DNA from 3 places in the Paenibacillus sp. DRB1-1 genome. Region 2 is predicted to be linked to each of the others. Evidence: a T-box and tRNA genes for the amino acid it is inferred to sense, from the RefSeq annotation. Region 2 holds a T-box; the other regions hold tRNA genes.
The links. A T-box is a leader RNA that pairs with one kind of tRNA and senses whether it is charged. The one in region 2 lies ahead of leuS (leucine--tRNA ligase), so its partner is inferred to be a tRNA-Leu.

Region 1 (5,415 bases), 180 kb from region 2:
AAAGGCCTTCAAATCCCTTAAGGGTTCTGAAAGCTTCCTCATGGAGTATGAACTCGTCACGAGTTCTCCACTTTAAACCTTACTTATAATTTCCAAAGCTACTCTCACTAACCTAATATCACCCATAAATTCTAACTGAATGACCGCTTGTCGTTTATGTCTATCTATTTTCTTAACTATACTCCCCCTTCCTTTAAGTGGGCCATCTAGGATACGTATATTGTCTCCTTCAATAATTCCAGTTGATGATTCTATACAATAGCTATCATTGCATAGACTTTCTAACATTTGTTTCTCCGAATCTCTCATTGAAGCTTCAAACTTCGAGTATCTCAATAAACGAATGATATCACTAGAAGTGCAAATCATTGAATTTGTACTGGTTACGAACTGCAAGTCAGGTAAATTCGACTCAATAAATACATAGCTTGGGAACAAAGGAGCCCATTCTTTCTTTACTATTCCTGCTACTTTAAAGAGTCTCTCTTGGAGTGGTATAAAGGGTTTGTAGACTTCAGAATCCAACCACTCATTAATAAGCTGCTTGACCTGTTCTTCCCTACCCGTTCGCACAAAAAACACGTACCAGCTCACTTAACTCATCTCCTATTAAAACGTACTGCCAAATCATCTCCTAAAATGTCTACTACCCATATACATAGCTTCGCCCTTTCACTTATCCTACTTGATAAGCTACAATCTCTCACGATATATCCCTCATTGATGGTTAACGTGACCCGCCAGCGATTAACCACAGACAAGTTCCTTTATTTTTCATATAATCATATAATTGGAATAATGTTTTTCCATTATAATCCTCTACTCAAACCCTGTCAATTCACAGTTGATTGGAAACGGCCAAGTTCATGATTGGATTCGCAAACCTTTCTGAAAATGCTCAATTTGAAGTCCTTATTATCTTTCGAATACAACTTCAACGTTTCTGGCGGCTCATAAAAAAACTGATCCGAGTGTTTTACTCTAGTTGACTTGAGCATCTCGGGCACAAATAAGTGATAGATCGTTATGTATTATTTTTTATATTCAAGATTTTCTCTCACCATTAGAACTGGGCCACAATACAGACTCATTTGAAATCGAACAGGCCCTTTTGGTTCGGACGCATTCTAAATTTAATAAAAGATTCCTTACTCGTAAATTGAAAATAAATATTTTCATCCATAAGGTGATTGAGTGTAAAACCAGGCGCTTTACCAAATGAATGAGCAGGATAAATTTGAATAGAGTCATCAATTTCTCGCTTTATTTTTTGAACGCTATTATATAATTCTACCGGATCTCCTCCATTTGGGTCACAAAAGCCACAACCTTCAATGAATATTGTATCCCCAGTAAATAAGCGATCTGATAAAAGATAGCATACACTTCCCACGGTATGTCCAGGGGTCAAAAGACTTTTGATTTCCGTTTCACCGACCTGGATTGAATCCTTGTCTTTAATTGAATGTAAATTTCTACATCTAAAATGATAAAAATCGATTTCGTTTGTTGACATGAATACCTGCGGGTTATATTTTTCCAAGAGTGGATTTACCAAATTAATATGATCCCAATGTGAGTGAGTTAATAGTATCGCTTTGAGATCGCCATTCAATTGTTGAAGATAGGACTCTACCTTTAATAAATCCCATGATGGGTCAACAATAGCTATGTCTCTTGTTTTCTCATCCATTACAAAATATACATAATTGATGAAATTCATAAAACAGACTCTTAACTGTTCCATATGAAAAGTCAGATTCATATCAGCTTCACCGAACCACCTTCCCAATGGTTAATTAAAAACAACAACATTCTGATTTAAGGTTTTGGACCCCTTCATTTTTTTGGAATTACTTACCATTTAATTATAAAGACCTAATTTCGTTGTCCTATGATTATAACAATTTATGCAATAGAAAGGCTCCAACTCTCTGTTACAAGATCGCTTAATTTTACCAAAACAAAAAACGCCTCTCCGTATGTTAACGGTGAGACGTTTTTGTTGGTTCTGTATACCTGTTACGGAGTATTCCGCAGCTACACAGAACCTCGCGTTATTTTCATTCATTTAACTTTGATGTGGCCGTTATATTTCAAGAATGCCGAGGACCGGGATCGAACCGGTACGGTAGTCACCTACCGCAGGATTTTAAGTCCTGTGCGTCTGCCAATTCCGCCACCCCGGCATAAATTTAGGAACGCTAATCTTTACACTTACTTGTCTTACAAGTATCTAAGAAACACACATTTGATTAAAAAGTGTTCTCGTTATGTAAATGTCGTTCAATTGGGCACCAACATATAATACGATAATTTTATCGAATTGTAAAGTGTTTTTCAAAAAAAATAATAAAATTATCTTTTTGTATAACTTGTGCACATTTGAATTACACTAATAAACGTCTTTCCAAACTACCAGAAGGGGTGTTACGAATGCGTGAAGGTATGATTCCAGCTGTTCTTGGAACGGTAGTATCGGCTTCAGGCGCTGTGTTGCTGAGCAGTAAGTACAAACTTGCAGCTACAGGCATTCTCGGTTTCGGACTGGCTCATGTAGTTCTGGGAGCGATTGATCTGATTGAGCATCGCTAGTTGTTTGGGAAGTGCCGGGCGGGATTTACTCCCCCCGGTTTTATTTTTATCAACGTTTAGTCTGAAGCACAAACGTTTATGTAAAGTATAGAAGCTGAATGTACCTAATAAAAGGAGCTGTGATGTGCTATGAGAGATAATAACTCTGAAAAGAATCGTACTGACGATCAAATCGAATATAAACAATCCCTGGGCAAGCGCGAGCCAGGATTTAATCGCATTCCTGACACCGATGAAGATACACCTGCTGCTACTGATATGATTGATGAAGCCATAGGTCGCGGGATAGACAAGTTACGTAAGGATTTCACAAAATAAAGCATGGGTAATAGGACACAGGTTTGTGAGCAGTCCTTAATTCATTTGTTTTGATATGTACAGTGATTTCGTAAAATCACTTAAAAATCAGCATGATCCAGCCAATGATTGATATCCACAGCACGATGCTGATTAAGAGTCCACATATGATACCAAAAGAGAAATTACCTTCACTCTTCGGTACAGCACTACCAAATTTCAATCTAAGCTTCATTTGATTCCAGTTCATAGAACCCCCTCCTTAAGTTCTATTTCGGAATATGAAGCTTATTATTGTAGACCTATAGTCATGTTTTTAAAAATAAAAATAGGGTTTTTCGTCCTATCACCCTGGTCGCGGAAACAGGATTACAGCTATACCGACCAAACAAATCAATCCACCAATGAAATCGTACAAGTCGGGTGTCTTTTTATCAATCCACCAGCCCCATGCAATGGAAAGAACAATAAAGACACCACCATATGCTGCATATACACGCCCAAAGGAGGAAAAAACCTGAAAGGTAGCAATGATTCCATACACAGCCAAAATTACTCCGCCGCAAAGTCCGACATACCATGTCTTTCCTTCACGCAGCCACTGCCAAATCAAATATCCTCCTCCAATTTCAGCGATACCAGCCAATATAAAAAGTAAAGCTGCCTTTAACACCATTTCACATCCCTAATTCTTCAAATTCTTTTCGATTTTTTTGGATATCTCATTAGAGCACTCGACCTAAAAGGATAATCAATGCAATCACGCCAACCAGAATCAGCAGGTTGCTGACCTGACGCCATAAGCTAGGCACTCCCTCGGAGTGAAGCTTCCGCTGATTGGCATCAAAGTTCGCTTTGGCTCCTTCAGCATCTGCTGATCTAGAGAATGGTCTGTTTTCTTCATTCATAAGAGCACCTCCTTTTCAATCCACTTTAATCATACCAAACTTTTCCGTCGATTTCGCATTGCTCTTATGCATATACTTACCATATATTTCAGATTGCATCTTCATATATGTGAAGTGTACATCCATATGTCAATATTTCGCTGAATATAAAGTATGATGTCGAATCAAGGTAGAGTGGGTATTTAGACGTCTTTCATTGCAGGACGGTAGTTATGGTATAATTTAGTCAACTTGTTCAAGATCGTAACCAGCGCTCATTTGTTTACTCAACTTGTAATTAAATTGACATCTAAGAATCCACATCCCCGTTACAACCTGCATATTCTGTTTGTAAACCCAGGAGGAGGATACCGATGTCCCCAATCTTTATAGCAAGTTTAATGATGATGGGCATATTTTTATTTCAGGCAGCCATCGTTCTCGGCATCATACATTGGATTTCAAAACGAACCCAACGTCCAGCACAAACCAAAATGTATCCTGCAATGGGTTTGCTCGTTGTAATTTTAGGCTTCCTTGTATGGGACAACTGGATACACTCACAGGAATTCAATGGATGGGCCACGATTAGTCTGCTGGTGATTATTATTAGCGCCTATATACAGCTTAGAAAGCAAAAAGAAAAATACTAATCCCATTACCATGCATCAAAGGAGGAGCGCCATGAAATCTCACTCAACACGCTTTTGGTTACAGAGGGTGCTACTGCTAATGCTTGTTTTACTCTTCAGCGGCTCTCAGCAATCATTCATTGTTGCCGATGCCGCCCCGCCAATTAATGTTCAGGCCTCTGCCAAAGCCAAGCAATTACTTGCCTACCTATCTAATGTACCGGATGATATGCTAATTTCCGGGCAGCATGATTACTTAGAGGCACCGGATGAACAAAATAACAAGCTACAACAAATCAGCGGACAATACGCAGGACTTCACGGCTATGAGTTTGGAGGATTGGCTAACCAGTCCCGTACGGCCCTACGAGAGCAACGTCAGCATGTTGTGAATAGTGCTATCCAATGGAGTCAGGACGGCGGAATCGTAGCTGTTACCTTCCATCAGGCGCTACCGGGCAAACCCAAAACGTGGAAAAACGTACAAGCAAAAATTACTCAAGCTGAATTTAATCGTTACATCACGCCGGGTACCCCGCAATATAAACAACTGATCGCCGATCTGGATGAGGTGGCTCTGTCCCTTAAGACCTTACGAGACGCGGATGTACCTGTTTTATGGAGGCCCTATCATGAAATGAACGGCAACTGGTTTTGGTGGGGGAACAAGCAAAATTACGCTAAGTTGTGGAATCTAATGTATGATCGGTTCACTCATGTCCATCATCTAGATAACCTGTTGTGGGTGTGGAGTCCCAATGCCCCAAACGCATATAGCACTCCCTATAATCTGTCCTTCCCAGGTATTAACCGTGTAGATATTCTTGCAGCTGATATCTATAACAATGATTACAAACCCTCCTACTACACCGAATTACTAAAGCTTGCGCAGGGCAAGCCTATGGGAATCGGAGAAAGTGATATTCTGCCAAGTGCGAAGGTGCTGCAAAACCAGCCAGCCTGGGCCTATGCCATGACATGGGGAAAGGAGCTGTCTGCAACCA
Region 2 (5,415 bases):
ATACATGGGTGCAGGCGACTGTGTACAAGCCGCTTCAGATGGGCACATTCGTCCTGGTGGACGGAGGTGTGCTTGGTTTTGGCGCGATTGGAATGATTCATTCCTCGGAGCGTAATCGGATGCTTCGCTTGGGCGAAGAGGTCAAGGTACGGGTCACGCTTGTTCGGGAAGACGGTCGGGTCAATCTGGCGATGTCACCACGCAAGGAAGTAGGCCGTGATGAGGATGCGGATCGGCTGATTGCTTTTCTGAAAGAGCGTCCGGGCGGCGGCATGCCTTATTCCGACGCAACACCGCCGGATATTATCAAGCAACGGTTCGGTATCAGTAAATCCGCCTTCAAGCGTGCGATGGGCAAGCTGATGAAGGAAGGACTGGTTACACAAAAGGAAAACTGGACCTACCTGGTGGAGAATATACCTGAACCGAAGGACGGGAATGGGGAATAAAAAATGGCTTCTTACCGGAAGTTTGCCTATGTGTATGATGAGCTGATGCAGGACATGCCATACCCGAACTGGTTGCGCTTTGCACGGCAGGCTTGGGATCAGTACGGTATGCCTCATACGGTGGCCGAGCTGGGCTGCGGAACGGGTTCAATTACGATCCCCCTGGTTAATTCGGGCTTCGAGGTGGCTGGAATCGACTTATCCTCTGACATGCTGGCAGTAGCCCGTCGCAAAATGGAAACCACTCCACAGGGACAGCGATTGTTTCGTGAAGGAAGCGTTCGCTGGATACAACAGGATATGAGAGAATGGATTTTACCCGAGCCTGTGGATTCTGTAATTTCTTTTTGCGATTGTCTGAATTACTTGTTGGAGGAAGAAGATATAATTTCTACTTTTCGCAGAACGCATGCTGGTCTGAAGCCTGGCGGAACCTTCTTATTCGATGTACATCATCCCCAGACGTTTTTACGTTATGATGAAGAGCAGCCTTTCGTACTGGACGAACGCTCTATCTCGTATATCTGGACATGTGCGTTGGACACTCCCCGTTGTGAAATTGAGCATCATCTTAGTATCTTTGCGAAAGCAGAACAAGAAGGACGCGATCTATACCAGCGTTTCGAGGAAATACATGTACAACGTGCCTATGACCCAGACTGGATGAAGGCAGAATTGTCCAAAGCGGGTTTTCGTGAGGTGAAGGTATATGCGGATTTTGAATGGGTAGAAGCAGAAGATGACGCGGCGAGACTGTTTTATGTTGCAGTAAAATAGCAAGGCTTCATTTAGCGAGTATGGGAAAAGAAAGACGCTTTTCATGATGACATGAAGGGCGTCTTTTTGCACTTATATATTCACTTTATAGTTCAACTGAAGCTCATCACCCGGTACACCCCGAATGCCCCAGTTATGTTTGGGCGTTTCAAATATAGTAATCTCAAGATCCTGTGGAGAAATACCCAAAAGATCGTTAATTCTTTGGAATAACAGGTTAATGAGTTGCTTCTTAGCTTCTGTCGTTCTGCCTTCAAAGATACTGATTTCAATAATGGTGTACGCCTCAGAGCGACCATCGGCATATATAAAGTCTTCCTGATCCATAGGAAAAAAACGATGAAACCTCTTGTCAGGAGGATATTTGAACGCATCCACCACAGCAGAATGAATCACCTCTGAAAGTTGCTTTTTGATTGGATTTAGAGTTTCTTTTATTCCGTAAATTTTTATCTGTGCCATTTCTCAGCTCACCTTTCTTATCTCAACTCATCTCTACTTGAAGCGATTTAACTCGGAATTATTATAAAACATTCGTATGCATGTGTCATGAACAATTAGTATGAAGAGGGTCTTTAACACCAAAGGTAGTCCTTATTTGACTTTTTTCGCGGTTTTCAATATAATAGTGCCATTATTAACGGTTAAACAATCGCTGATGAGGAATAGTAGCTTTGTCTGGACATGTAGAGAGCCGGCGGGTGGTGCAAGCCGGTTGACAGTGCAAAGTGAACTCGCCTCGGAGATATGCGTCCAACGCAGGAACGCCCTATACAGGTGCTTGTATCCTGTTATTAACCCGCATCGGATCACCTCCGTTATCAGGTGCAAAGGGAGTAGAACGCGAAGAACGCTTTCTGCTAACTAGGGTGGTACCACGGGAATATAACCTCTCGTCCCTAGCGCTGACACGCTACGGGATGCAGAGGTTTTTTTGTTGCATACCGTTTGAGGAGGAAAAGACAATGACAGACACACAGCCGAAGCACGGCTATCAACCGCAAAGTATTGAACCAAAATGGCAGAAATATTGGGATGAGAACAAGACGTTCCGCACCGGGGAAGAGCCGGGCAAACCTAAGTTTTATGCTTTGGATATGTTTCCGTACCCATCTGGAGCCGGCCTGCATGTAGGCCACCCGGAGGGCTACACAGCTACGGATATTGTTTCACGATATAAAAGAATGCGCGGCTACAACGTACTGCATCCGATGGGTTGGGACGCCTTCGGTCTGCCTGCCGAGCAGCATGCGCTAGATACAGGGGAGCACCCACGCGAAATTACGGTGAAAAATGTAAATAACTTCCGCCGCCAAATCAAATCGCTCGGCTTCTCCTACGACTGGGATCGTGAAATCAGCACGACGGATCCTGATTATTACAAATGGACACAGTGGATCTTCATCCAGCTGTACAAGCGCGGCCTTGCATATGTAGCTGAAGTACCCGTGAACTGGTGCCCAGCGCTGGGAACGGTGCTAGCGAATGAAGAAGTTATTGACGGTAAGAGTGAGCGTGGCGGTCATCCGGTCGTCCGTAAACCAATGCGTCAATGGATGCTGAAAATTACGGAATACGCGGATCGTCTGCTGGAGGATCTGGAGGAACTGGATTGGTCTGAGAGTATTAAGGATATGCAGCGGAACTGGATCGGTAAGTCTACCGGGGCAGAGGTTCGTTTTCCAATTGAAGGCTATGACGAGCAACTCACAGTATTTACAACCCGTCCAGATACACTGTTCGGCGCAAGCTACTGTGTGCTGGCACCAGAGCAGGAATTGGTGGATATTATCACTACGCCTGAGCAAAAGGATGCTGTACAACAGTACCGTGAACAAGCTGCTCGTAAAAGCGATCTGGAACGTACAGATCTGGCCAAGGATAAAACAGGCGTATTCACAGGAGCTTATGCAGTGAACCCGGTGAACAACGAAAAGCTGCCGATCTGGATTGCTGACTATGTTCTTGCAGGCTACGGAACTGGAGCGATTATGGCTGTACCTGCTCACGATGCGCGTGACTGGGAATTTGCCAAGCAATTTGGATTGAATATCATTGAGGTTGTCCAAGGTGGAGATGTGGCTAATGAGCCATATACTGAAGATGGACCGCACGTCAATTCCGGCCCGCTGAATGGACTTACCAACGAGGAAGCGATTCCGAAGATGATTGAATGGCTGGAAGCTGAGGGCAAAGGACACGGCAAAGTCACCTATCGCCTGCGTGACTGGTTGTTCAGCCGTCAACGCTATTGGGGCGAGCCGATTCCGGTAATTCATCTGGAGGATGGAACGATCAAAACGGTTCCTGAGGACCAACTTCCGCTCGTACTGCCGGAGATGGACAATATCAAGCCTTCAGGTACAGGTGAATCCCCGCTGGCGAACGCAACAGATTGGGTCGAAACCATTGATCCTGAGACAGGTATGAAAGCACGCCGCGAGACAAATACAATGCCACAATGGGCAGGCAGTTGCTGGTATTACCTGCGCTTTATTGATCCGAAAAATGACAAAGAGCTTGTATCCAAAGAGAAACAACGTGAATGGATGCCTGTTGATTTGTACATTGGCGGAGCGGAACATGCGGTTCTTCACTTGCTGTATGCCCGTTTCTGGCATAAGGTACTGTATGATATCGGCGTAGTGGAAACGAAAGAGCCTTTTTATAAGCTGGTCAACCAGGGTATGATTTTGGGCAATAACAATGAAAAAATGAGTAAATCACGCGGTAATGTCATTAATCCTGATGATATTGTCAATACGTTTGGCGCCGATACGCTGCGTATTTATGAGATGTTTATGGGGCCGCTGGAAGCGACCAAGCCATGGAATGAGAATGGGGTAGAGGGAGCACATCGTTTTCTGTCCCGCGTATGGCGCCTGTTTGTTTCCGAGGATGGTAGCCTGAACGATAAAATTACAAATGACGGCGGTAGCGATGAGTTCAATCGTACTTGGCATAAAACGCTGAAAAAAGTAACCGAAGATCTGGATGCACTGCGCTTCAATACAGCGATCAGCCAGCTGATGATCTTCACCAACGATGCATACAAAGCAGACCTTCTGCCGCGTGCAGCAATGGAAAACTTCGTGCAAATGCTGTCGCCGCTTGCACCCCATCTGGCCGAGGAATTGTGGCAGCTGCTGGGGCACAATGATAGCATTACCTACGCGGCCTGGCCTGCTTATGATGAAGCATGGACGGTGGACACCGAAGTGGAAATTGTTGTGCAAGTGAATGGTAAAATTGTGCAGCGTGCAACGATTGCCAAGGATCTTGATGCTAAAGCGATGGAAGCATTCGCTGTGTCGTTGGACAATGTTCAGCAGGCACTGGCCGGCAAAACGATCCGCAAGGTAATTGCTGTTCCAGGTAAGCTGGTTAATATTGTTGCCGGTTAATTGGCTTTAAGCCGAAGGAGACATCCACCTTTTGCATGTCTTCTTCATACTTGTTGTGCGTGGCTTGTATCAGCTCGGGAAAGACACTATGCAGGCTGATGTCCAACAATGCGAGAGCTTCGGCAGTAATACCTCCGGGAACCGCCACTCTGGCCTGTAACTCGGCTGGTGTCATCCTGCCTTCCGTGAGTAGCTTTCCAGTGCCGATAATCATTTCACCGGCCAGGGCGCATAGCTCCGTACGGTCTATACCTGTAGCTTGCACTGCGGCTTGAATCCACTGGTCCATAAAAAAGGCCAAGAAAGCAGGACCGCAACTCGAAAAATCCGACGTGATCCGAGTATAAGATTCTTTAACCCGAATCGGCCTGCTGATGTGGGACATAAGCTCTTCCAGAAGGGTGCAGTCCTCCTCTGTAATCCGGCTTCCATGGATGCATAGTGAGGCTCCGCTGCCCACTTGGTGGGTGATACTGGGAATAATTTTGGACACTTTGGCTTTCAGTGCATGCTCCAAAATACGAATCTGCACAGGGCTTGTGATAGATACGACGATTTGCTCTTCTGTAATGACGTTGCGTATTTCATCCGTTACGGCTTTTGATTCCAGCGGCTTCACACAGATAAACAGAACATCGCTTTCCGCTGCCGTTTCACGGTTGCTTTGGGCTGCATGCAAACCTGGATAACGACGGGCTAGCTCGGTTACCTTGGAATGCGTTCGATTGCTTGCTGATATTTGCTGCGCCTTGAGTGCTTTAGAATTAATAAAAGACTCAATTAGC
Region 3 (5,415 bases), 4.0 Mb from region 2:
AAGTCTAACAGAACAACTGCCCACCGCTTTGGTTGTAAGCCTGCATGTCAATTGGACCAAACGTACCGAAAAACGGGGACCCATTGTGCTGTATCAGGATGAAGGCAGCAGCTATCTGTTGGCTGAACGGATTCAACATTCATTAAACCGCTTATTTTGCATGAATAGAGAAACAGTGTACGGAAAACCCTTTTATCTTCTGAATAAAATCCAGCATCCTGCTGTAATTGTGGAAACCGGATTTATAAGTAACGAACAGGACAGAGCTATGCTTTCCGAGGATCGTGGTCAAAAAAGCATTGCTGAAGCTGTTGCCGAAGGCATTATTGCGCATCTGACGGCATGGTAGTGTTGGTGGCTGGGTCTCCAGTCCATCCCCATACAGCACGCACCAAATCGCTAATACCCACAAATTTGGCGTGCTCCTTTAGCTTGGGAACCGATGAATGAAGAGCCGAGGATGTATACATGCCAGACACGCCAACGTGCCCAATCGTTACGCATGTATCGTGCTCGTCCAGCCACTCAACTACTTTTGTAAGTTGCCGATTCACATGAGCGAGTGTATGGACATCATCCAGGAAAACATCATTGCGTACTGGTGGCATTCCCTTTTTAGCGGCAAGTTCAGGCACCACTGACCAATAATTAGTACGGCTGTCGACAAAAAATAGTCCATGCTCCTTACAAACATCAAGAACAATAGACATAATGCGTTTATCCGAAGTGACCTTGGAACCCATGTGGTTGTTCATTCCTATCGCATAAGGAACATCCTTTATAGCTGCTGTCACCTTAGCGCGTACTTCTTCATCCGTCATATTTGCCTTAATTGCTCCGGGTCCAAGCCATTCGGGCTTTCCCTGCTTTGGTTCCATCGGAAGATGGACGATGACATCATGACCACGCTTATGCGCTTCCATAGCGTCCTGCTTGGTTGTAGGCAGGAAAGGCATCACAGCCACGGTAATCTTAACGGGTAAATTTAAAATTTGCTCAGTCCCTTTCATATTATTTCCCAGATCGTCGATAATGACGGCAACCATCTTTTGCGGCACGGCCTGTTTGTCTAATGCTTTTGCAACACCAGTACTATAGACCATGAATAACATGCATACCGAAATACAGAGTACTACGGTTCTCCGAATTTTAGAGCTTGAATGGAATACAGGTACATAAGCTGGCTCTTTCCGGCCGCGAGATGCCTTTAAAGCCTTTTTTATTATGTTTCTCATGTGTAGCTTCCGTCGTGTGCTCATTGCGGGTCAGCCTCCTTCTCTGTCCCTTCATTGTGTGAGTAACCTCGTCTAAATATGTATAAGGCAGATCCATGGAATACTCCCTGATCTGCCTTATCGTGCGTAGAAACGTATATTAAAGCCGCTTACCAGTTCTTATCAATAAATTCATCACGGCCTGATTGGGCCCGATCTTCCTTATAGTGCTTCACGTTTTTCTTGTGGAAATCCTGATGATAATCCTCTGCCGGATAAAAAATCGAAGCAGGAAGGATCTCCGTTACAATTGGCTTATCAAAGCGTCCACTTTGTGCCAACTGCTCCTTGGACTGTTGCGCAAGCTCACGTTGCTGCTCTGTATGATAAAAAATTGCGGGTTTATACTGTGTACCTCGGTCCTGAAATTGACCTTCCCCGTCGGTAGGATCTGTTTGCGGCCAATATAATTCGAGCAGCTTTTCATAAGGAAACAGCTCAGGCTCAAAAGTAATCTGCACCACCTCGTAGTGACCTGTAGTTCCTGTTTTAACCTGCTCGTAGGTCGGATCGGGAATCGTTCCTCCAGTGTATCCTGACACAATGCCATGAATGCCCGGCTGTTCTTCAAACGGAGTCACCATACACCAGAAGCATCCACCTGCAAAAGTTGCTTTCTCCATCTTACATCCAACCTTTCAAATACTTCATCATAAAGTGCGTTATTTTCTATCATATCTTAAAAGATAACCTTATAAAAGAATTGTTTATAAACTTGAGGATTTTGCAAAATCCTGACTTAAATGAAATCAAGTAATTTGTCAGAATCCTTTATTGAAATCCATAGTTTGCGTGAAGACAAGAAACATGTTCAGCTTAGACTATGAGCAAATCCCCAGAAATATAAGAAAAAGGTCTCTAAAACTGCTACGAGAGCAATTCTATAGACCTTTTCTAATGGATGCGGTCGAGAGGACTCGAACCTCCACGGGGGTTAGCCCACACGGACCTGAACCGTGCGCGTCTGCCAATTCCGCCACGACCGCATATAAGTTGTCTTTTATCCTCGAAAGAGCAATCTTTCTTAGTGACAAGATAGATCATACCATGCCTATATCAAGATGTCAAACCTTTTATGTTCGTTAATTTTCTCTTGATAAAAAAGGAATAATAAACTAAAATAAGAACATAGGTTCCCGGGAACAAAAGTTCCTTTTCTTCAATCGGTTATGAATTATCATCACATTTTCCTAAGGCGGTGAATGGTAATGACCTCTTTAGATACTACTCAGCATGAATGGTCTCTTGTGAAAAGTTATCTGCTCCTTACCTTTATTCAAAAAGTATTTGAGCGGGACAGCCTAATTCTTGAAGAAAGCGGTATGCTGAAAACCCCTGATCTTTATGTCGAAATGGTTAACGCAGGTGTAGATCGTACCGGAATCCTGCTGTCTGAAATAAAACATGAATTTAATAAATATCACATTCATGTTCTGGACATACAACAAAACCACTCCGGCATTCACGCCACCTATATAAGTAAAGGCAATCAAGAGCAGTTCAGTATGGGAATGCCAGCATTCCGCAAAGAAATGTATGAGCGGATGCGAGCATATCTGGGGCTCCCAACCTCTATGCCCCATACAGCTGCCCTTCCTTTACTAGAGAAACATCGCCCCGAATTACCAAACAATTCAACTTCCAAACCTCTACGCGTCGTTGAACGAAGTTTGGTTACATCCTCTTTGGCCTATAAGCGTAAAACGTCTCGCCCTGCTGCTTTTGCTGCAAGTAGAAGAGCATAATCCCCGCACAACAAACATGAAAAAGAAAAAAAGCTTCCGCAGACACCAACTGTGCTCGGAAGCTCCTTTCCATATTCATCATATATCCTAATCGATCTATAACCGCTATGACGAAGTATAAGCTCATCAATTACTAATTCGCCTTATTGCAACGCCTTCTGTACACGCGTAACCCCTTGACTTAGAGCATGTCCTCCACCTACTGCCGCGGCCACAGCAATGGTCTCCATAATTTCCTGATCACTTGCTCCTTTGGACCGCGCCTCGTCCACGTGATAAAACGTGCATACTTCATTGTTGGCAAATAAGCCAATGCCTAGCGCAATCAGTTGCTTGGTTTTCTCATCTAAGCTGCCGGCTTGAAAGCACTCTCCAGTAAAGCGATGATATGCATGAACTACCTCGGGCAACTGATCTTCCAAATGGCTGATTTGATCCTTGTATGCATGTACTTTTTCGTCCATAACCGTCATTGACACAGCACGTCCTCTCTGTTGGATTTTCCATCATTACTGTGTCCGATTTAGAGTTTCTGTATGCCTAATGAATCACCCAGTTATTTTTATCCAACACCCATTTGGAACCCATTCCTAATCCAGATCTATCGGATTGTGACGCGGCTCGCTGAACGACTGGTATGTATAGCTACGATCCAATTTGACCACACGTCGATTCTGTCGGCGAATAAGCACTTGTTCATCATCCCATGCCAGTACAATGCCAACAACATCGTTGGACTCCAATCCATCGCGTACGACACGCACCTTTTCACCGGAGAGTCGATAAGCATCCAATTCTTCGTCCATAATCATCCTTGTCCCCTCCTTATTTACTTTTTTAACACAGCGACCATGATTCTATATACATGAAAAAAGTTTAAAAAGAGACCTAATCGAATCATTTAGGTCTCTTCTCTCTTACTACTTATATGGATTGCCAACAGAGCGACAAATTATCCCGACTGATTTACACTGTGATCATGTTCTTTTGTATCGTTCTTCTCGTACCAGAAGTCCAGCACTTGTGCAGACAACACTCGCTGATCTACATACTCCACTTGGTGAGCAGTAAATTCTTCTTTCCAAGAGAAGGACAATTCTTCGCATAGGTTAACCAACGTCAACAACTCAGACCAGGCCACATAGCGTTTATACCAAAAAAACTGAGGATGTTCAATCATATAGGGATACAAATCGTCGAATTCCGTATGCTTACAATCCAAGGCACGCTCAAAGTGTACTTTAGCCGCTGCCAGTTTTTCCAGAAAAAACTGTTCGGTCAATTGTTCTTTCCCCATGTTGCTGCCTCCTCTCCAAAACCTTATCTATATTATAAGCGAAATTGAAGCTCATGCAAAGGTTATTATTAGAAATAAGGATCAGGAGTTTTGAATTGTTACTATTCAGCAAACTCAATCTTGCCGTCAGCTAACGACGAAATTTTGACCAATGACTCTACACGAATACCTTGCTCACGGATGGTTCTCGCTCCGGCCTGAAAGCTTTTTTCCACCGCGACACCGAATCCAACCAACTCCGCTCCGGAGCGTTGAATGATTTTAACCATGCCTCGCGCCGCATCACCATTAGCGATAATATCATCAATGAACAGAACACGATCATCTTCGTGAATAAATTGACGAGACAGCATAATATCCGTAACAATACCTTTAGTAAACGAAGGTACGCGTTCACACAGCGCGTCTGGATCAGCTAATAGGGTCTTTTTACGACGAGCGAATACCAACGGTACACCCAATTCCAATGCTGTCGCAAACCCGATGGCAATGCCTGAGGACTCCACGGTCACTACTCTGGTGATCTTCTCTTCCCGGAAACGTGCTGCAAACTCTCGTCCCATTGCCATTGTCAGCTCTGGATCAACCTGGTGATTAAGCAAACCATCCAGCTTCAGCACCTGATCTGATGCAATCACGCCTTCATTTAAAATTCGTTTCTTTAATACTTCCATTACATGACCTCCCACGGCATTCCTATGCGGTAAAAGTACCATACTTCACCCGCCGCTTTCAAGCTATAGCTGCTTTCCATGCGGTCAGTTGACATTTTTTTTACGCTTGTTCCAGAACCATGCGGTGATTCCTCCCACAACGATTAAAAGAATAACGACCAGCCCTATCCGATGCGTCACCTTCTCCATTAGCTTCGCCACCTGCTCCCAATGCATGCCCACCGCATGTCCAATCCCCAAAAATGTACCGCACCACAGCAAAGCTCCTGCTGACGCATAACTGATATAGCGAAAAACGCCTAGACGGGTTGTACCTGCTAGATATGAGGATACATGTCTCAAGCCGGGGACAAAATATCCGAACAGGATTCCCCAGGTACCATAGCGCCCAAACCAATTTTCAGAAGAGGCAATTCTAGAAGGCG

Region 1: it has a tRNA-Leu gene. The T-box ahead of leuS (leucine--tRNA ligase) is inferred to sense a tRNA for this amino acid. The anticodon was not compared.
Region 3: it has a tRNA-Leu gene. The T-box ahead of leuS (leucine--tRNA ligase) is inferred to sense a tRNA for this amino acid. The anticodon was not compared.

Annotation. Positions count from the first base shown of each region.
Region 1 covers NZ_JBODQH010000001.1:4,670,236-4,675,650, reverse strand. The annotation lists gene loaP (antiterminator LoaP) at 73-594, opposite strand; gene ACQW03_RS21045 (MBL fold metallo-hydrolase) at 1,088-1,723, opposite strand; tRNA gene ACQW03_RS21040 (tRNA-Leu) at 2,104-2,189, opposite strand; gene ACQW03_RS21035 (hypothetical protein) at 2,437-2,595, shown strand; gene ACQW03_RS21030 (hypothetical protein) at 2,725-2,913, shown strand; gene ACQW03_RS21025 (hypothetical protein) at 2,990-3,142, opposite strand; gene ACQW03_RS21020 (YnfA family protein) at 3,239-3,565, opposite strand; gene ACQW03_RS21015 (hypothetical protein) at 3,618-3,800, opposite strand; gene ACQW03_RS21010 (hypothetical protein) at 4,154-4,432, shown strand; gene ACQW03_RS21005 (glycosyl hydrolase) at 4,464-5,415, shown strand, end outside.
Region 2 covers NZ_JBODQH010000001.1:4,488,283-4,493,697, forward strand. The annotation lists gene ACQW03_RS20190 (CvfB family protein) at 1-449, shown strand, start outside; gene ACQW03_RS20195 (class I SAM-dependent DNA methyltransferase) at 453-1,226, shown strand; gene ACQW03_RS20200 (tautomerase family protein) at 1,299-1,688, opposite strand; T-box leader at 1,873-2,130, shown strand; gene leuS (leucine--tRNA ligase) at 2,192-4,630, shown strand; gene comER (late competence protein ComER) at 4,611-5,415, opposite strand, start outside.
Region 3 covers NZ_JBODQH010000001.1:526,932-532,346, forward strand. The annotation lists gene ACQW03_RS02315 (N-acetylmuramoyl-L-alanine amidase) at 1-349, shown strand, start outside; gene ACQW03_RS02320 (divergent polysaccharide deacetylase family protein) at 324-1,259, opposite strand; gene msrA (peptide-methionine (S)-S-oxide reductase MsrA) at 1,385-1,897, opposite strand; tRNA gene ACQW03_RS02330 (tRNA-Leu) at 2,177-2,260, opposite strand; gene ACQW03_RS02335 (hypothetical protein) at 2,483-3,019, shown strand; gene ACQW03_RS02340 (carboxymuconolactone decarboxylase family protein) at 3,163-3,492, opposite strand; gene ACQW03_RS02345 (hypothetical protein) at 3,610-3,831, opposite strand; gene ACQW03_RS02350 (hypothetical protein) at 3,972-4,316, opposite strand; gene ACQW03_RS02355 (xanthine phosphoribosyltransferase) at 4,418-4,990, opposite strand; gene ACQW03_RS02360 (DedA family protein) at 5,075-5,415, opposite strand, start outside.